2 regions of the Pseudundibacterium arcticum genome follow, and region 1 is predicted to be linked to the other one. Evidence: predicted binding sites of a transcription regulator. Region 1 holds the regulator's gene; the other holds the start of a gene.
The links. Region 1 encodes FNR, which switches genes on or off when oxygen is low (the NO sensors DNR and NnrR bind a similar motif). Its sites were predicted from a motif close to TTGATNNNNATCAA; they were not measured.
Positions count from the first base shown of each region.

Region 1 (10,353 bases):
TGCAGATCACGCAAAACCGCTACAACGCAGCGATCGCCACCAAATCCGATGTCCTGCAGGCGCAGACCCAGCTGGCCAATACCCAATCCGATGATCTGGGTCTGACACGCCAGCGCGCGCAGCTGGAGCATGCAATCGCCGTGCTGATCGGCAAGGCACCAGGCGACTTTGCACTGGCGCCAATAGCATGGAAAGTCACCGTGCCGGACATACCGGTCGGTCTACCGTCGACGCTGTTGCAGCGACGACCCGACATCGCCGCCGCGGAACGTCGTGTCGCGGTCGCCAACGAACAAATCGGCATCGCGCAATCCGCCTTTTATCCGAACCTGAAACTGAACGCCTCCTACGGCTTCGGCGCCAGCCAGGTCGCCGCCCTGTTTAGTGCATCCAACAACGTCTGGTCGTTGGGACTGTCTGCGGCACAAACCCTATTCAATGCCGGCGCGACCAGTGCACGCGTCAGCGAAGCTCGGGCGTCGCACGAACAAGCGGTAGCGAGCTATCGGCAGACCGTGCTGACCGCATTCCAGAACGTCGAAGACCAACTGGCAGCGACGCATGTGCTGGGGCAGCAACAGGAATTGAATCGTCAGTCGTCGCTGGCCGCCGACCAGGTAGAGCAGCAGGCGCTGAACCGCTACCGCGCCGGCCAGATCAGTTATACCGACGTCGTCACCGCACAAACGGCGGCACGAAGTGCAGGACGCACGCTTATACAAGTGCAGGCAGATCGGCAGACGACGGCTGTTGCCTTGATACAATCGCTGGGTGGTGGTTGGCAAATCGCACCATGAACTGCAAATCAAATTGCGGTTCATGTCGGGCGAAATTCTGCATCTAGGCAAGCGAATATGTGCTCGTTGGTTGACCAAATTGCATGCCACGAGCCAAAATTTCGCAAGGCCTCCAAGTGCGGAGTCTGACTCGCGCGCCGGACTCAAACCAGTCACCCACAGTAACGATCCGCGCCAATGCAGCAGTTCGGCGCGGCTTGACCTGGCTCGCTCCGCATGACGGCTGCATTGAAAAGTAGTCTATCGTTAATGGGACTTACGCAAAATGCGTAATTCCGTAGGATGGGTGCAACCCATCATTGAGCTCCAATGGAGAAAGATGGGTTGCACCCATCCTACTTTCTTTCTCGTTTGCGTAAGTAAAAACGAACAGGATCTCTCTATCGTTCACGCTTAACATCGGAGGTTGCGCAGCGCGCCTTACGACATCGTTTGCGGAATCGTGATTGCGGATGGATTCGCTTGGAAGCCGGCCAGATCGAGCGCGACGGCCAACGCGATATCCATGGTCGACATGTGCCGCAGAAACCACTGCGGCAATAATTCGATCACTTTCCGCGCCGACGCGCACTCGCCCTGCATGACGTCCGGTACGACATGGTGAAGCGCGCTTAACACGCTGGCATGCTGCTCGCGATGACTCCGGAGCATGGGGAAGTCGATCTCTTCCATCAATGCCTCTTCCTCGCGGAAATCTCGTTCTATCTCGGCAATCAGCGCAAACAGGCCGGCACCGAATTCACGGTACGGCGCGGTCAAGAGGTGCGCCAATTCTGCGACAAGCGCCTTGTGTGCGTCGTCCATCGCGGGAACGCCCGACGACATCTCTGGTGACCATACGAGCTCTTCCATCATTCATCTCCTTGCGCTATGTCTTGCGAAGCATCGTTCCGGAAATCCAGGTTCGATGCGTTGATACCGCTCTAGGCCATGTACTGTCCGCCGTTAACCGCAATGGTTGCGCCGGTGATGAAGCCGGCGTCATCGTCGGCGAGAAATGCCACCATGCGCCCGATGTCGGCCGGCGTGCCCAGGCGTCCAATCGGGATACTGGCGATGATCGCCTGCATGACTTCATTCGGCACCGCGGCGACCATGTCGGTATCGCAGTAGCCGGGCGTGATCGCATTGACCGTGACATTCTTGCGTGCACCTTCCAGCGCGAGCGCCTTCGTGAAGCCGAGTATCCCGGCCTTGGCGGCGGCATAGTTGGTCTGGCCGAATTGGCCCTTCTGGCCGTTGACCGAGCTAATGTTGACGATGCGGCCGAAGCCGCGTTCTCGCATGCCTTCCACGACATTCCGGGACATGTTGAACATCGAGCCGAGATTGGTATTGATGACGCGCCACCATTGCTCTGGTGTCATGCGGTGCAGTACCGTGTCGCTGCTAATACCGGCGTTATTGACCAGGATATCAACCGGACCCAATTCGCGTTCCACTTGGGCGATACCGGTGCGGCATGCTTCAAAATCTGCAACATCCCATCGAAAGACAGGGATCGATGACGCTTCCGCAAACGTCCGCGCGGCATCTGTATTTTTATGATAGACCGCTGCGACTTGATGGCCTGCGGCTTGAAGCGAAATGCAAATCGCCTTCCCCAGACCTCGAGTTCCACCCGTGACGAGCGCGGTTCGGCGCATGACCCTCTCCTTTTGCGTGCTTCGATAGTTCCCTGGCTCGGAGCGGTCCGAAAATTGGACATCAACCCATCATTTCTCGGAGATAAGCCGCGCATACCAGGCAACGATAAGACAACGATGTCATTTCCAGCCGGCATTCTTCAACAGGCAATCACCACCAGACAAAATGTAACTGGTAGGGTTGGTTGAGTCATTAGCCCCACTTGATCCACGTCAAAAATTGGCAAAACTCTGATCACACGCTTGATAACGAAGTTGCGCACGGCGCGGGGTGATGGCGTGCAACCGGGGCATGGTCTGTGTCGGTGTCAGCTGTGGGGTGGATCCCGTTCGTCATATGGAGCAGTGTGAAAGATCTTGGATCGCTCCACAGAACGTAATCGATGGCTGCACCAAAAGGCAGGAGATTCAGAGTGCAAAGTCGCATGCAAAGCTCAAGCGGGTTGCCGGAACTGCGCGGCGTTTGTATGTCCCGTATATTTACTGTACATTCGATCATCAATGCACAATGCGATTTACCTTTCGGCAATACGCGCCATGAGTCAGCCAATTTCTTACGTCACATCACCGGCCTTGAATGTCCATGCATTGAAGGCGAGCTGTGCCAACTGCAGCCTGCACCAGTTATGCCTTCCCATGGGCTTGGATGACGCGGACATCAATCGGCTTGACCAGATTATCGGCCGTCGTCGTCGTGTATTGCGCGACGAGAGTCTTTACCGAATGGATGATCCTTTCCGAAACCTCTATGCGATTCGGTTTGGGCATTTCAAGACTTATCAGATCAATCCAAGCGGCGAGCAGCAGATCACCGGTTTCCAGATGGCTGGCGAGTTGCTGGGGATGGATGCAATCAGCGCTGACCGGCATCATTGCGACGCCGTGGCGCTGGAGGATAGTGAAGTATGTGAAATTCCCTTTCCGCGGCTGGAAGAACTGTTCAGCCATATCCCCACGTTGCTGCATCATTTTCACAGAATCATGAGCCAGGAAATCACCCGGGAACAGAATGTGATGCTGTTACTGGGAAATATGCGCGCGGAACAGCGATTTGCGGTTTTTCTGGTCAATCTGTCGTCGCGCTATGCGGCGCGCGGTTATTCGCCCACCAGTTTCCAGTTGCGGATGTCCCGCGAGGACATCGGCAATTATCTGGGTCTGACCATCGAGAGCATTAGCCGGCTGCTGTCCCGGTTCAAGAAACAGGGCTGGCTCAAAGTCGATAAGCGCGAGGTACAACTCCTCGATCCAGTGATGTTAAAAGCGCTGGCGGCCGGCACAGAGAGCTGCAGCCCGATGTAATCTCAATCTCAGTCCACACCATGACGGTATGGCGCAGGGGTGGAGCAACGCTTCCACGTCAGAACGGCGGGCGGCGATCACGTGGCACATTGACCAGGTAATAAGTCAGCATGCTCGCCAGCGAACAAAATATCCAAAAGAAGAAGAAACCGAGGGTGTAAGCGGCTATCCGCGACAACTCAATTTGATGACTGAGATGCAACAACCCATCCGGATCGAACAGCGAAAAAAAGCAGCCTTCCGCGACGATCGCCGCTAAAAAAGACGGCCATAGTATGTTCATCGCAAGTCGCAGCATATGTTCCCCTTCAGTCGGCAGGCGGTAAATCCGCCTTGATATCGATGGTCTGCTGCTGCGGCCATTTCCAGATGCCGATCAAGCGCCAGTCGCGCCGTTCACTCTCAACCAATACCTGCCAGCGTGCCCTTTCCAGCATCGGCAATTCGACGCTGAATTTGCCGCGCTGATCGGATTGTGCTTCAAGTTTGAGATCTTTTTCCGGCTGGGTTGCATGGGCTAAATGGATCCGGATTTTACCGGCCGTAGGCACACCGAAACTCAGAAGCGTGCCTTGCAGCTTACCGGTGGCAGCGTCGTAACGGCCATTGAATGACAACCCCAGTCGGGTTGCGACGCGGTCGCGGCGCAGATCCTGATTGATGGTCTTTCCCTGCATGTAGTAGTCGTCCACTACCAGCGCGTCCTGCTTCGAAAATGCCAGCCAGCTGGTATATGAGCCAGCCAGGATAACCACGACCGGCCCCATCATCAGCAGCCATGGCCAGAGGTGCGCATACCAAGGCATCGCCCGGGTGGCACGATCGATTAACGGGGATGCGGCATGCATGACATTCTCCTTGGTGTCTAGAGCGGTTTTCCGTCGCACGTACGGGAGTCAAGGTCGGGGCGAGAAGCGCAGCCGTACGGATTGTACGGTGAGCATCGCAGGCCCGAGATTGGCCCTGTAGGTGCGGCGGAAAACTGCTCTATTTCGGAACAAAAAATACTGCGTTTTCTTTCACCTGCAGGTACTCATCATCCAGCGCCTTCAGTTCGAATACGATTTTGTTCGATCCGGGCTTACCTTTCCCGTGAGTGACGCGTACCCGAACCGGCACCGCAAGGGAACCCGTCCGTTCCAGCACCACTTCATCCGGCGTAGCCAGCGTGATCGACTCGATCCCCGACACAGCAATTTTGTAACGGTGGGATGTTTCCGCCGTGTTCATGATCTGCAGCCGGTATACGTTCTCAATCATGCCTTCTTCCACCTCTCGCCCCATTGCACCACGGTCGCGAATGACGTCGAGTTTAAGCGGCGTACGCATGATCAGCGCGCCAAAGAACGCCGACACGATCAGCAGCAGCAAACCTGTATAGATCAGCACGCGCGGACGCAACACGCGCTGTCGCATCTGTTTGAGCGACAAGCGATTGGTCATCGCATGATCGATCGAAAAGCGAATCAACCCAAGCGGTGCGCCGATCTTTGTCATGACCGAGTTGCAGGCATCGATGCAGGCGGCGCAACCGATGCATTCATATTGCAAACCTTGACGGATATCGATGCCGGTCGGACAAACCTGCACACACATCGAACAATCGATGCAGTCGCCGCGCTGCGCGTCCTGCGCCCCGACTTTGCCGCGTGCACCGCGCGGTTCGCCGCGTTCGCTATCGTAGGTGATGATCAGCGTGTCCTTATCGAACATCGAACTCTGGAAACGCGCGTACGGACACATGTATTTGCAGACCTGCTCGCGCATCCAGCCGGCATTACCATAGGTTGCCAATGCATAGAACAAAATCCAGAACCATTCCCACGGTCCAAGTGCAAGTGCGGTCACTTCATGCAGCAAAATTGTTATCGGCGTGAAATAGCCGACAAACGTCAGCCCGGTCCATAGCGCAACCGCACCCCAGGCGCCATGCTTGGCAATTTTTCTCGCAAACTTGGTAGCCGAACCGGCCTGTTTGTCGAGCCGCATTCGGGCAGTGCGCGCGCCTTCGATCTTGCGTTCGATCCACATGAAAATTTCTGTATATACCGTTTGCGGACAGGCAAATCCGCACCAAACGCGCCCGGAAACCGCGGTAAACAAAAAGAGCGCGTAGGCACAGATGATCAGCAGCACCGCCAGATAAATGAAATCCTGAGGCCACAGCACGACACCGAAGATATAGAATTTACGCGCACCGAGGTCGAACAGTACCGCCTGGCGACCATTCCAGTTTGCCCACGGCAAGCCATAGAACACCAGTTGCGTCAGCCACACGCATGCCCAGCGCAAGCGCGCATAGCGTCCCTTTGCTTCGCGCGGATAAATCGCCTCGCGCGCAGCATACATTTTGATGACAGAGACTTGTGGTGCACCATTACTCATCAGGATTTACTTCATAAATGGCGAAACAAGAAAGCAGGTTGGCACGTGATGCGCACGCTGATACGACGATTGAACAACGCATCGGTACCGGCCTCCCACGCTACGTTCAGTGTCCAGTGCAACTCCAGAATTTTTACCGCCCGTTACTCGAATTTCAGCAATAAACAACCGTGAATTTCTTCCAGGCTGAGGTGGCCTTGTAGGCAACTCACGCTACGGGAGCAGCGCGTATAGCGTTCAGTTAACTCTTTAATTACTTTTGCGCCAGCGTCGCTGTGTCATTCGACAAGCTCCACACATACGCCGCGAGCACATGCACCTTCGCCTCGCCCAGAAAATCCTCGAATGCGGGCATCGTGTTATTACGGCCTTTGCGGATGGTTTCCATGACGGTTTCCGCGCTACCACCGTACAACCATATCTTGTCGGTCAGGTTCGGTGCGCCGAGCGCCTGCGTACCATGCGCGTCCGCGCCGTGACATGCGGCGCAGGCACCGAATTTCGCTTTGCCAAATACCGTCTTGATCGGATCGGCAGTCGAACCCGACAGATTCAATACGTAGTGCGCGACGTTTTCCACATCCTTGTCCGAACCGAGCGCCGCCGCCATCGACGGCATCTGGCCGTTACGCCCATGCAGGATCGTGGTCTTGATGACATCTGGTTCGCCGCCATATAGCCAATCCTTGTCCGTCAGGTTCGGGAACCCCTTGTTGCCGCGTGCATCGGAACCGTGGCATTGAGCGCAGTAGGTCAGAAAAAGACGCTCACCGATCGCGTGTGCCTGCGGCTCGGCGGCAACCACTTTCAGGTCCTGTTGTAGATACTTGGCGAACAGTGGGCCATATTCGGCATCGGCCTTCTGTAACTCTTCCTGGTATGCGCCGCTTGATTTCCAACCCAACTTGCCGGCGTAGGTGCCAAGTCCCGGGTACAGCAGCAGATACACCAGGCCGAACACAATGGTGATGTAAAACAGCCACATCCACCAGCGCGGCATCGGCGTGTTTAACTCCGTCAGATCGTCATCCCATACATGGCCAGTCGTTTCGACTTGGCGGGCCATTGCCCCTGAACCGCTAGATTCAGCCGACACTGAGTCAGCCGACAACCTGACCCTGTGGACCGACTGTGACCACAGCAGCACGCCGCAACCCGCAATGCCGAGCACAGTCAATACCGTGACGTAGATGTTCCAGAAATCATTTGTAAAATCAGCCATGATGTTTCTCCGTACCCTGTGTCGCGACGCCATCGTCGTCATCGGCGAATGGTAAGTGTGCGGCCGCATCAAAATCGCGGCTGCGTTTGACGCCAAACGCCCACCAAAGAATGCCGATGAATGTGATCAGGCTGATGACAGTCATGGCGCTACTGGCGTCAGTAAAGATATTTTCGATTGCCATGGTCAGTTCCTTGCCTTGATCAATATGCCGAGTCCCTGCAAATAGGCGATCAACGCATCCTGCTCCGTTTTGTCGACCAGGATACCCGCTGCCTGGTTGATTTCATCTTCCGAATACGGGACATTCAGCCGCTTCAAGGCACGCATCTTTGGTACGACATCGTCCGGTACCAATTTCGTGCTGGCCAGCCACGGATAACCCGGCATATTCGATTCCGGCACCACATCGCGCGGGTTATCCAGGTGGGTACGATGCCAATCGTCGTTGTAGCGCCCGCCAACCCGGGCCAGATCCGGGCCGGTGCGCTTCGAGCCCCACTGAAACGGCCTGTCATAGACGAATTCACCCGCCACCGAATAGTGTCCATAGCGCTCGGTCTCGGCGCGGAACGGGCGAATCATTTGCGAATGGCAGTTATAGCAGCCTTCGCGAACGTAAATGTCCCGTCCGACCAGCCGCAATGGCGAGTACGGCTTCAATCCGGCGATCGGCTCGGTTGTCGATTTCTGAAAGAACAGCGGCACGATTTCAACCAGACCACCGACGGAAATGACCAGCAGCACCAGCGCGATCAGGAGCCAGGGATTTTTTTCGATCCATTCATGGGAAAATTTCATTGTTGAATCCTCATTTCAAGCATGTGCGGGTAACAGGGATGGAATACGTGCCTCGATCGCAATCCCGTCACGCATTGTCATGAAGGTGTTGTATGCCATCAGCAGCATGCCGGAGAGGTACAGCAAGCCCCCGCTGAACCGGATCACGTAGTAGGGGTATGTCGCCTTGACGCCTTCGACGAAGGTATATGTCAGCGTTCCGTCCGGGTTGACTGCGCGCCACATCAAGCCCTGCATCACGCCGGCGATCCACATCGAGGCGATGTACAGCACGATACCGATCGTCGCAACCCAAAAATGGGTATCGATCAATCGCGTGCTCCACATCTCTTTTTTCCCCGACAGGCGCGGGATCAGGTAGTAGATCGAGCCCATCGTGATGAAGCCGACCCAACCCAGTGCACCGGAATGCACATGCGCAATACCCCAATCCGTGTAATGTGACAGTGAATTGACGGTCTTGATCGACATCATCGGACCTTCAAAGGTCGCCATGCCGTAGAACGACAAGGACACGATCAGGAACTTCAGAATCGGGTCGGAGCGCAGCTTGTGCCATGCGCCGGACAGCGTCATCATGCCGTTGATCATGCCGCCCCAGGATGGCGCCAGCAGGATCAGAGAGAACACCATACCGATCGATTGTGTCCAGTCCGGCAATGCTGTGTAGTGCAGATGATGCGGGCCGGCCCACATGTAAGTAAAAATCAACGCCCAAAAATGGACGATCGACAACCGGTACGAATAAACCGGACGTTCGGCTTGTTTCGGAATGAAGTAATACACCATGCCCAGATAGCCCGCGGTCAGAATGAACCCGACCGCGTTGTGGCCATACCACCACTGGATCATCGCGTCTTGCACACCGGAATAGGCAGAATACGATTTCCCGATCGACGCCGGCATGCTGGCGCCGTTGACGATATGCAGCAAGGCGACCGCGATGATGTAGGCGCCGAAAAACCAGTTCGCCACATAAATATGCTGCACCTTGCGCTTGACCAGCGTACCGAAAAACACCACCGCGTACACCACCCACACGACGGCGATCAATATCGTGATCGGCCATTCCAGTTCTGCGTATTCCTTGCCGCGCGTGAGGCCCATCGGCAGCGTTATCGCCGCAGCAACCAAAACCAATTGCCAGCCCCAGAACGTGAAAGCGGCCAATTTGTCGGAGAACAGCCGTACCTGGCAGGTGCGCTGCACGACGTAATAAGACGTCGCGAACAGTCCGCATATGCCGAATGCAAAGATTACCGCATTGGTATGCAGGGGCCGCAGGCGTCCATAGGTCAGCCAAGGTATATCGAAATTAAGCGCCGGCCATGCTAGCTGCGCGGCGATGAAGACGCCGACCAGCATGCCGACCACGCCCCACACTACGGTCGCGACCGTAAACTGCTTGACGATCTTGTAGTTGTAGTTCAGTTCTGTGCCCACAAATGCTCTCCTGGAAATGCCACGTCGATGCTGGGAGAGTAAAAGTCTGAGCCCCTAAAATCCTTGATGTGAATCAAAATCGCCAGAATCAAGTCAAGGTCGATAGAGAATTGACGTCTTCGTGCAGAGCACTTTGCAGGAACTTGTACAAGAGTGGAGGTCGGGCCGAGAAGCGCGACCGGGCATCTTACGGTTGCAGCCGTTCGCGCTGCCAAAGCCCACCCGGTTCCAGGGTAAGCAGAATGCGATCGTGCATGCGCGAGCTGCGGCCCTGCCAGAACTCCATGCGATCAGGCACCAGCCGATAGCCACCCCAATGTTCGGGACGCGGTGGCTGATCACCGTACTTTTCTTCAGCCTCGACGAATCGTGTGCCAAGAATCTGGCGATTTGCAATAGGCCGACTCTGCTGAGAGGCGATCGCGCCAAGCCGGCTTTTAACCGGCCTGGTTTGGAAGTAGCAATCGCTTTCGGCGGCTGAAACGCGCTCGACCCGCCCTTCGATGCGTACCTGGCGCTCCAGTTCGATCCAATGGAATAACAGAGCAGCATACGGATTACCGACCAATTCCTGGCCCTTGCGACTTTCATAGTTGGTAAACCAGGTGAATCCGCTGTGATCAAATTCCTTAAGCAACAGAATACGGGACGAAGGACGGCCATCCGCACCCACGGTTGCGACACTCATCGCATTTGGTTCGGCCAATTGCGACTGTCTTGCCTCTTCAAACCATTTTGAAAACTGCACGATCGGGTC
Region 1 is NZ_JBHRTP010000036.1:76,808-87,160, reverse strand. Features, by position in the region: gene ACFOFO_RS12425 (efflux transporter outer membrane subunit) at 1-797, shown strand, start outside; gene ACFOFO_RS12420 (bacteriohemerythrin) at 1,218-1,652, opposite strand; gene phbB (acetoacetyl-CoA reductase) at 1,721-2,443, opposite strand; gene fnr (fumarate/nitrate reduction transcriptional regulator Fnr) at 2,981-3,745, shown strand; gene ACFOFO_RS12405 (hypothetical protein) at 3,804-4,043, opposite strand; gene ACFOFO_RS12400 (FixH family protein) at 4,054-4,593, opposite strand; gene ccoG (cytochrome c oxidase accessory protein CcoG) at 4,733-6,130, opposite strand; gene ccoP (cytochrome-c oxidase, cbb3-type subunit III) at 6,384-7,352, opposite strand; gene ACFOFO_RS12385 (cbb3-type cytochrome oxidase subunit 3) at 7,345-7,536, opposite strand; gene ccoO (cytochrome-c oxidase, cbb3-type subunit II) at 7,539-8,153, opposite strand; gene ccoN (cytochrome-c oxidase, cbb3-type subunit I) at 8,169-9,596, opposite strand; gene pdxH (pyridoxamine 5'-phosphate oxidase) at 9,784-10,353, opposite strand, start outside.

Region 2 (10,353 bases), on a different contig from region 1:
CCATCGCCGCGATCCGATTCGCTCCGCTGCCGCCAGGCGATCCCGCCGGTTTCCGAGCTGCCATAGACTTCGATCGGCGCCAGCCCCAGCAGTTGCGCTGCGGCTTGCGCGACATCCGGTGGCAATGGCCCGCCGGAGGAAAACACTGCGCGCAGCCGCTGCCCAACCTGCGCCCACGCCGGACTGGCGGGCAATCTTTTCAGATGCGCGGGACTGGAAATCAGGATGCAGCCGCGTGCCGCCAACAGCGGCACCAGTTCCTCGGGAAACGCACAACTGCGCGCGTGGATCGGGCGTCCTGCGACCAGCGGCCACAATACCTTGAACAGCAGGCCGTAGATATGCTGGTGCGATACGGTAGCGACGACCTCCGGTGCGGCTGCGTCTGCCCCCGCTCTTGCCTTCACCATGGCGCCGAACAAGCGCTCCAGCGTCGCGACTTCGGACGCCAGCTGCGACATTTTTTTCGGTATCGATTGCGCCGCGCCAGTGCTACCCGAGGTGTACACCACGAGGCCGGCGAACTCGGGCGCCAACGGCTTGAATCCGGCGTGCGGCGCCGTCGCATCGTCAATGCTGGGTATCAATGCCGCGCAGTCGTCCGGAAATTGACCAAGGAAGCCGTCAACCGTCACGCGCAGATTGGTGCAGGTGGCCGGCAGATTGTCGCCAGGCAGATAGACGGTCTTGCCGGCCTGCCATGCGCCAAGCAATGCCGCGCCAAATTCCAAACTATCGTTCAAATACAGCGCAAACCGATCGCCGCGGCAGCGCTCCAGCAGGGCTTGCCACGCGCGCACCCGCGCCACAAAGTCATCGTATGAAATCGGCAGGCCATCGCGCCAGCCGCAGATTGGGCGACGCGCGTCGCCCCGCGTCGCCAGCAGTTGCAATAAATCGTGCGGCTCAGCCATGCTGCCGCCTCTTGATTTGAATCCGCACCAGATATTCGACGCCAAACAGCAACCCCATCAGCAAATACGCGATAACGCCGTTATACAAGGACCAGATCGCCTGGCTTGCCCATAACGCCGTGACCAGCGCCGCCAGACCATTGAATACAAAAAACGCACACCAGACTTGGGTCACTCGGCGCGTATAGGCGACCGCCGCCGGCGGAAACTCTGGCTCGCGCAGGCGTGCCAAACGCTCGACCAACGACTGCGGGGTCAACAGGCTGGCGCCGAACAGGCCCAGCATCGCGACGTTGACCAACACGGGGTACAACTTCAACGGCAGCATCGCATTGCCCCACAACGTGAGGGCGGCCAGCAGCAAAGCGCCGCCCAGCCAGAACCATGCGAGGCGGCTGGCCTTCAGGGCCGGCACACGCGTGAGCGCAGCCAGCAACAGCAAACCGGCCAGCAGGCGCGGCTCAACCTGGCCGTTACCCAGCCACAGCGCGAGCGGATACAACAGCGTGATCAGGACCGTCAACACGCTCAGCAATCGGCCGGTTGCGGCACTGCCGGATTGTCCTCTGGCGTTCACAGCGCCTCTATCGCGTCCATCATGTCTTGCACTGTACGCACCGTCTTGAACACTTCCGGCTGCAGCCGCTTGCCAGTCAGTTGCTTCAATTTCACCGCCAGGTCGACCGCATCAATGCTGTCGATATCGAGATCGGTATACAAGTTCGACTGCGGCGTGATCTTTGCCTTATCCAGCTCGAACATCTCGTGCAGCACGTCGACGATCCACGCGAAGCGCTGGTCCTGGTTCATTGTGCTTACCTGAATCATATCCACGCTTCCTTATTTCACCCTATGGCTGGCGATCATCGCTGCCAGCGCATGTACCGATGCAAAATGACGGCGCGTCTCTTCCGAGTCGGCCGACAAAGAAATCCCATAGCGCTTCTGCAGTGCGACGCCGAGTTCCAACGCGTCGATCGAATCGAGCCCCAGTCCGTCGACGAACAATGGCGCTTCGTTGTCGATCTCGTCCGGACCGATGTCTTCCAGTTCCAGCACGTCGATGATCAGCTGCTTTACTTCTTCCTGCAATTCATGCGGCTGCATAAGCTTTGCCTTCCTTGTTAAAGTAGTCTTCCAGATATTCGGTCAGATGACGCGCCGCCAATATTTCACTGCCGGCCGCGGCAATGAATGGCCGAACATCGATATCTTCCTGCACATGAATATTGAACTGTGCCCGACGAGGCGGCACACGCCACCATTTTCCGCCCTTACCCAAGGTCGGCGGCGTGCAGCGGATCAGTACTGGCGTTACGTTCGTGGCGCCACGGACCGCGATATTGGCAGCGCCGCGCTTCAAGCGCACCTGGCCGTCGGCCAGAGTACGGGTACCTTCCGGAAAGATAATCAGATTATTTCCGCACCCGAGCGACGCAATGCAATCGTCCAGCATGTCGACGCCGGAATCGTTACGGATATAACCGGCCGCGCGCACCGGGCCATGGGTGAACGGATTGTTCCACAGTTCACTCTTGACGATGCAATCGGCACGCTTGACGAAGGCCATCAAGAAAACGGTATCGATCAGCGTCGGATGATTGGCCAGAATCAGCAAACCGCTGCGCTGCAGCCGCTCAAGCCCGGTGATCCGGTAACGCAACACCCCGAGTCCGCACATCAGGCCGACAAAGCCGCGAAACGCAACACGGATCATCGACCGCGCCAAGCGGATGCGCAACTGGCGCTTCCAGATCAGCAAATTCAGTAGCGGAACCAACAACACCCGCATCGCCAGGCCGCCAACGCCGAACGCCGCAAAACTCAGGCCGGTAGCAAAAATCCGCCAGTAACGCCCCGTCCGCTCAAGCATTGCGGGTCCACAGCCAATTGTGTTGCCGATCACGGCGCTGCAATTGACTATCTTCTCGCAGATGGAAGCGCAGCACTTGCAGACTGCCTGGCAATCCCGTTATCGCATTGTCATCCGACTCGGGATCAGCAGCGGTGGACCATGCCAGCGAAACTATGGCACCACGCTTCACACTTGCGTCAATCGTGGCCGGCTCCATCAGCCATGCCCACGCGTGTGCCGGCTGGTTGCCGTCCTGAAACGCAGAAAACATCGCTGGAATCGGACAATCGTAGACCACCAGCAGCACGGCCGGCGCACCGTCGGCCAGTAAGCCGGCAGCCTCGATCACCGCATGCTCGACACCGCTGTCACCGGCGGCCAGTGCAATATTGCTGGCGCGATCGGCGCGCGCTATCGAAAACATGCCGCCTGCGGCATTGTGTACCGACATGCCAAAGGCGGTCGGCGACAGCGGCACCACCTTTGCCAGGTCCGTCAGCATCGCGACCGAGCGCGTTGCCTCGCCATGGCGCGAGCAAAACACGGTCGGCACGTCGGTGCGTTCGCCCAAGCATTGATACGCCACCTCGAGTGCCATCTTGCCCAGCAAACTGCTGCGCCGGCGCAGCATCGGCGACATCGCCTTCAGCGCCGGTTCACTGCTGCCGGCAATGGCGCGGTCGCCCTGCGCCCATTCCAGCCACGCCGCACGGGTTTCCACACCGGGTGCCCATGCCGCATGCGCAGCAATAGAAAAACTGACCCCGTTGAAACTCATCTTCTACGATCCCTGCCTGTGTCGAATAAAGTCGCTGAATAATCTGTATTCAAGTTGGTGCCCTGCCGATGGGCGGCGACATCAAGCCGCTACCCCAATCAGCCAGATTTACGCCGATCGGCATAAATTACCCGCTAAGTACTCACCGCAATGGATGCCCAAAAAAGAGCGGCATTTTACACCCTGCACCAGTTTCGCGATGATCTGACGGCAAAATTCGTAGTGAAAAAAGCAACGTTGCCGCGGATTTTCAGGCGGCAAAACACAAACAGGCGTTGCTTTTTCATGAAATTTTGTTGGAAAGCGAGGATTGCCGGCGCCATCACCCGCCTATTCTTCGCGCCGAATTTGACCCGAGGATTTTGACCAGCAAACCCGGCATTCGGTCCCTGAAAATATACAAGAATGCAAGATGCATGGAGTATGCCCGATATTCCCCATCTAAAATTCGGATTTGACACATAGTCGCCAGGAGTATATTTCGCAGCAGAAATAATTCACCTGCTGCGCATCTCATTTCCCGGTCACAGCAGGTTAGCGCCCCCCCCAAAATGCTTGCAGTGCAGGCTGCAGGCATCGGTAGCCTTCCATTTAGTGATTTCCTGCGAAAAATCATATTAACAGCCCAAACGAGCGCTGCCTGGCGAATCCAATAGCAGGCCGGTGCGTCACGCCACCTGCCGCAACGCACTGCGACAGCCGTCCAACAGGAACGACAGGCCGACCACCAGCACCAGCTCCCCTTCGGCCGAACGCGCGGTGCCGGTGATGCCCGAGACCGACAGCGCGGTCAAAGGCTTGATCACCAGATCGGCCGTGCCATCGACCGCCTGCACCGCGAGGATATACGGCTGTGGCGCGGCGACCACGATACCGACCCGCTCCGTGCCCGGCGCATAACCGAGCACGGCGGCCAGCGAACGCACCGGCAACGGCCGTCCCTGATCTTTCAGCACCGGTGCGCCGCCGACCTCCATGAAGGTTTCCGGCAATTCCACCACCCGTTGCACCACCGCCATCGGCAGGCCCAATGCAGCGCCGGCAGTACTGACCAGCATGGTCGGCACGATCGACAGCTCGATCGGCAGCCGGATCGAAAAGCGGGTACCGGCGCCCAACTGGGAGTCGATGCGAATTGCGCCGCGGTGTTTTTCGACTGCGGTCTTGACCACGTCCATACCGACGCCACGCCCCGATACACTGGACGCGACTTCCTTGGTCGAGAAACCGGGCAGAAATACCAGCTGGAACGCCTCTTCGGCGGTTTGCGCGGCCGATTCGCCGATCAAGCCCTTGGCCAGCGCCTTCTCGCGCAATTTATCCGGATTCATGCCTTTACCGTCGTCGCCCAGTTCGATCATCACGCTATTGGCTTCCTGCCACGCCTTCAGCGAGATGAATGCTTTCAGCGACTTGCCGGCAGCGACGCGTTCGTCCGGACTCTCAATGCCATGGTCGAGCGCGTTGCGCAGCATGTGCACCAGCGGGTCGTACAGGCTATCGACCACAACCCGGTCGACTTCGGTATCGGCGCCTTCGATCACCAGCTCGACATCCTTGCCGAGTTCCTTGGCCAGCTCGCGCACCAGCCTGGGAAATTTTTGAAACAGCCGGCCGACCGGTTGCATGCGGGTCGCCAAGGTCGCCCGTTGCAGTTCGGCCGAATAGCGCGAAGCCCGTCCCAATGTCTCGGCCAGTGCCGCCATCAATTCGGCGGCCGACTCCTCGAACTTGAATTGCTGCAGTTTTTCCAGCAGCACGCTGGCCTGATTGGCGGCCTGCACCGATTCGCCCGCCACCTCCAGCAGCACATCGAGCTTGACCGCATCGACCCGGATGCTGTCTTCCTTCGGCGGCGCCACCTTCGCATCCGCGCCGACGGTTCGTCTTTCCTTGCCGTCCCAGCCGGCTTCGACCGACTTGACTGGCGCCAGCGTGGCGCCAGGCACCGCTGCGCCAGCGACTTGCGGCACCACGGCGCGGTACAGTGCGTCCCAGTCGGGACCGCCGCTCGGGTGCTTCGCATCCGAAACCGCTGCAGCGACTGGTGTCACCTTAAGCTGTTCTGCCTTGCCTTCGATCGCATCGGTCAGAATTTTTTCCAGCGCATCGGGCATCGCCGGCAAACGGTCAGGCTCAGTACCGTTATGCAATTCCGTCAACTGATCGGCGACAAAACCGCTGGCCTGCAGCGCGGCCTCGATCGCCAGCGGCGTGACCGGCGCCTTGCCGGTGCGCAGCGCATCGAACAGGTTTTCGGTCAGATGGCAGGCCGATACCATCGCACCCAGGTTCATGAAACCGGCGCCACCCTTAATAGTGTGGAACGAACGGAACACCGCGTTCAAGGTTTCCATGTCGTCCGGTCGGCGCTCCAGCCCGAGCAGATGCTCTTCCACGTTGGTCGCCAGTTCGAGCGCCTCGACGACGAAATCCTTGAGCATGTCGTCCATTCTTCAGAACCCCAGATCCGCAAGCAGATCGTCAACATCATCCTGCGCCATCGCCGACGCCGGCATTGCGGGGCCTGCCATCAGATCAACCGGCTTGTCCTTCGCCGCCACACTGGTTGGGGCATTATCCCGCAACAGCTGGGCCAATTCCTGCTCCAGTTTCTGCGTAATCGCGACCACTTTCTTGATGATCTGGCCCGTGATGTCCTGAAAATCCTGGGCCATCATGATTTCCATCAGGCGTGCCTTTTCCGATTCCGATGCGTCGGCGACCTTGACCGCGAACTGTCTGGAGTCGCCGGCCAGAGTCTTGAATTCTTCTATACCAAGCTTGCCATCGAACAATTGCGACCAGCGGCTGTCCATGTCCTTGGCCTGTTTCGACAACGATTCCTGGGCTGGCAATCCGGCGTCGATTGCATTGAGCACCTTGTTGGCGGCTTGCTCGGTCAGCGTCGCGATGTATTCAAGCCGGCCCTGAGAATCATTGACCTGCATGGCAATATCGGCCAACGAACGGTCGTATCCAAGTTCGCGCAGCGAATCGTGCAATTGGCGCACGATGCCGCCGAGTCGGTCAAACATCGGTTTGTCGGCGTGGTTCTCGGGTTTTCCATCCAGGGATATTTCGCCCAGCGGCCACGTCGCTTCAGGCGGCACGCTCAGCGCGGCTACTGGGATTGCTATCGCTATGGCTGCGCTGCGTTGAGCGGACACCTCATCAAACAAGGCTTCGAAATCATCTGCGCTGTCGCTCATTTTTGGACCATCTCCACATATATTCTTGAATTGCACTGACGCCGACGCCAGTACGGCGCCTGTACCGCAGCATTAAAACGTTGCCGCAAGGTAATGCATGCAGCGCAAATAGTCTCTAAACCGCCCGGCTTGGTCAAGACAATCTTGCGCAGCGCATCAGATTGCACGGCGTTTGTCGCCGATGCAACAGTACACTCTTTTCTTTGGGACAAAACGTCGAACAGGCGGGGGAATTCCAGCATTGATTCCTTGCCAGAACTCTGTCGGACTTACTGAGTCGACGCGAAAAATGTGCTGAAGGAGGATAGTTTTTGCCGGATTTGCAGCGTCAATAGTGCGCTATCGACCAAAGAGCCGATTAGCTATAGACCGTTCAGGTAATTTTGCCGCCGATTCTCCGGGGGCGCCTAGCTGTAAGCCCAACAGACTCCCAGGGGCGCTATCGTCTGCCGCAGCACAATGTCAGACTATTGACGCAACTCGGCTGCATGCAGGAGTCGGGCGATGCGTTGCTGACATGGGCAACATCGCGCCTACGTCAGGAGCCGGTGTCACGATCCGGTTGGTGCTGCTGTCTATCCAATGCCCCATTTGCCGGAGTATGAAAAGCATATTGCCATGTCCTGCGCAAGCAGTATGGGTTGGATGCTTGATCCCGGTCAAATGGTTGAATTTTGATCTACCCGAAGAGGTTGAACCGATGCAATATCTATTGCCGAACAGAATTGCGGTTTGCGCTGCTGGTGGTGACGATCAGTTAAATAATTTCATAGATCGACATCAAACAGATGCCAATAATGAATGAACATCTGGGGGATACTCCCATAGACTGGTAACTGGTAAAAAAACAGGCAAGCTTGATTCAAGAATCCGGCAACCATCCCGTTCACCTCACCGGCAAAGCTTATGTTCTCAAAAATCCTGATCCCGACCGACGGCTCCGTCATTGCCAACGCTGCCGCCCGAAAAGGTGTCGAATTTGCCAAACAGGTCGGTGCGGAAGTCATCGCTCTCTTTGTCGCGCCAAATTATCAATATCCGGTTTATGTGGAAATCGTCCCGCCAAGCTATCCCAACGAAGAGGAATACAAGGCATCGATCAAGCGAACCGGCGAGACCTTCATCAAGGCGATCGCCGACATGGCAGCGGCCAACGGCGTCAAATTTTCCTCCCACAGCATGTTTTCGGATACCACCGCACTCTGCATCGTGCAGGCGGCTCAGGAGCATGGCTGCGACATGATTTTCATGGGCTCTCATGGTCGCAGCGGCTGGGGCCAATTATTGCTGGGAAGCGTCACCGCAAAGGTACTGTCGGCCTGCCACATACCGGTGCTGGTCTACCGCTTGCAAGCAGAACCAGGCGACAAGGCTGCCTGAATGCATTTTCGCGACACTAGTGCTTCGTTTCTCGTCTCGAATTGCACTCATAGCCCCGGCGTGACCGCAGAGACAGCGAGCGCAAAATCGCCGCGACAAGCGCACGACCGCACGCTTCCCGCGAGGCGGTGACATGGTCGCGCCGTTGCAGCCCCTCCTCACCCAGCCCTCCACCTTCTCGGTCCGGATGGAGCTGCCGTCATCCGATGGCGACGGTGCATCGCTGCTGGCGGAGATGCAATCGATGGCCCACGGTCTGGTCATCCTCGACGCGCAATGTCATATCACGCTACTCAATCCATGCGCCGAAGCAATGTTTGGCTATGGCTCGGAGCAGTTGTATGGGCACGCGTTCGAACTGCTGTTGCCATTGCACGAACAAGTTGCGCAACGTGTTTGTCTGGATCAACTGTGCATGCGCGTCGCGCAGGGACACCGGATGAAAAACAGAATGGCCTTGCAGGGGATACGCGCCAGCGGTGAGGAATTCCCGATGCAGGTGATGGTTTCCCGTGTGACAGTACAGGGCCAAATTTTCTTGGCCTTCATCTTGCACGACCTGGGCGCCCGCAGGAAAGTCGAACGCAGGCGTCGATTCGGCCAGCCGGACCAGCGCAGAATCAGCCTGCTGTCTCAATTGGCACGCGAAGTCGAAAAGAAACGCTTTTCCAGGGAGTTGTATGACGATCTCGCGCAACGGCTCAGCGTACTCAAGCTCGATTTCGACTGGCTGGAAGAGAATCAGACCAATGCGGACGCTGTCGTTCAGGACCGGCTGCAGCAAATGCAGGGATTGCTGGACGATATCATCAGCAGCACCAAGCACATTGCATCAAGCCTGCGCCCACCGCTGCTGGACGACTTCGGGCTGATGCCGGCGGTCGAATGGATGGCAGCAAACTTCCGAAAGAGAACGACCATTGACTGCCAATTGGACAATAGCGGCATGACTATCAAGCCCCGCGAGCCTGTCGCGTCGGCCATGTTCAGAATTATTCAGGAAGGTTTGCTCAATATAGAGCGCCACGCACGGGCGAGACATGTCAAAATCACATTATGGCAAACTGCCAAAAATATCCACATCGACATTCAGGACGACGGTGTGGGGATGACAAACGAATCCGGCTGCAAAGCAGGCTGCTATGGACTGGTAACGATGCAGGAGCGCGTCTATAACGTGGGAGGCTCGCTCAGCATCAAGATCACCGTGCCGCACGGTGTAACGATACACGCAGTGATACCAATCTAAAATTATGATAAGAATTGTCATTGCAGACGACCATACCATCATGCGCGAAGGGCTCAAACGCATTCTCGATGGCGCGGAAGATATTGAAGTCGTCGGGGAAGCGGTCGATGGCTTTGAAGCGCTGGCCCAGGTACGCAAAGGCGGCTTCGACCTGATCCTGCTCGATCTGTCGATGCCGGGACGCAGCGGCGTCGACCTGATCCGCCAGATCAAGCTGGAAGCGCCGAAGTTGCCGATCTTGATCCTCACCATGCACGAGGAAGAGCAGTATGCGGTTCGCGTAATTCGCGCCGGCGCCAACGGTTACCTGACCAAGGAAAGCGCCGGCACGCAGCTGGTCAGCGCGATCCGGCGCGTCGCTTCCGGCCGTCCCTATATCAGTATCGAAGTGGCCGAACAGTTGGCACTGAACATCATGTCGCCCAGCGAGGACCTGCCGCACAAGCATCTATCCGACCGTGAATTTGAGGTATTCAGCATGCTGGTCAGTGGCCGCTCGATCACCGACATTGCGGATATATTGCACCTGAGTGTAAAGACGGTGAGCACGCACAAGACGCATATCTTGCAAAAAATGCGTATGGTTTCGCTGTCTGAATTGGTTCAATATGCGGTCGCACACAAAATTCTGGCGCCGTTCAAGAATTGACAATTGATCAATTTTTTTATGCGTGTACCAAAAATGTAACGGTCCGAAAAATAATTTCGACCTGCTGACGATTGCGTAGTTGCAGCGAATCTCCAAAAACCCGTCGAAATTCAGCCATATTTACGACAATATTAGCTGTTCTCCACGCAACATCGCCGTTTCTTTGCCGACATTAGGATTTTTCCTAATTCACCACCATCATTCCTATCCGTATATTCAGCGCTTACTGATACCAAATTCCGTTGCTGTTGTCATAATGAAAACAAGGAACAAGAACCAGAAGCCCACTAATCGAAGTTACCAAAAGTGGCCATTC
Region 2 is NZ_JBHRTP010000023.1:30,212-40,564, forward strand. Features, by position in the region: gene ACFOFO_RS08290 (AMP-binding protein) at 1-914, opposite strand, end outside; gene ACFOFO_RS08295 (COG4648 family protein) at 907-1,491, opposite strand; gene ACFOFO_RS08300 (acyl carrier protein) at 1,488-1,724, opposite strand; gene ACFOFO_RS08305 (phosphopantetheine-binding protein) at 1,755-2,021, opposite strand; gene ACFOFO_RS08310 (lysophospholipid acyltransferase family protein) at 2,008-2,787, opposite strand; gene ACFOFO_RS08315 (beta-ketoacyl synthase chain length factor) at 2,780-3,547, opposite strand; gene ACFOFO_RS08320 (chemotaxis protein CheA) at 4,216-6,000, opposite strand; gene ACFOFO_RS08325 (protein phosphatase CheZ) at 6,004-6,759, opposite strand; gene ACFOFO_RS08330 (hypothetical protein) at 6,756-7,001, opposite strand; gene ACFOFO_RS08335 (universal stress protein) at 7,666-8,139, shown strand; gene ACFOFO_RS08340 (PAS domain-containing sensor histidine kinase) at 8,273-9,388, shown strand; gene ACFOFO_RS08345 (response regulator) at 9,393-10,037, shown strand.
Region 2: ACFOFO_RS08335 (universal stress protein) is a predicted target of FNR. The motif match lies at 7,409-7,422, and genes of this name have one in related genera.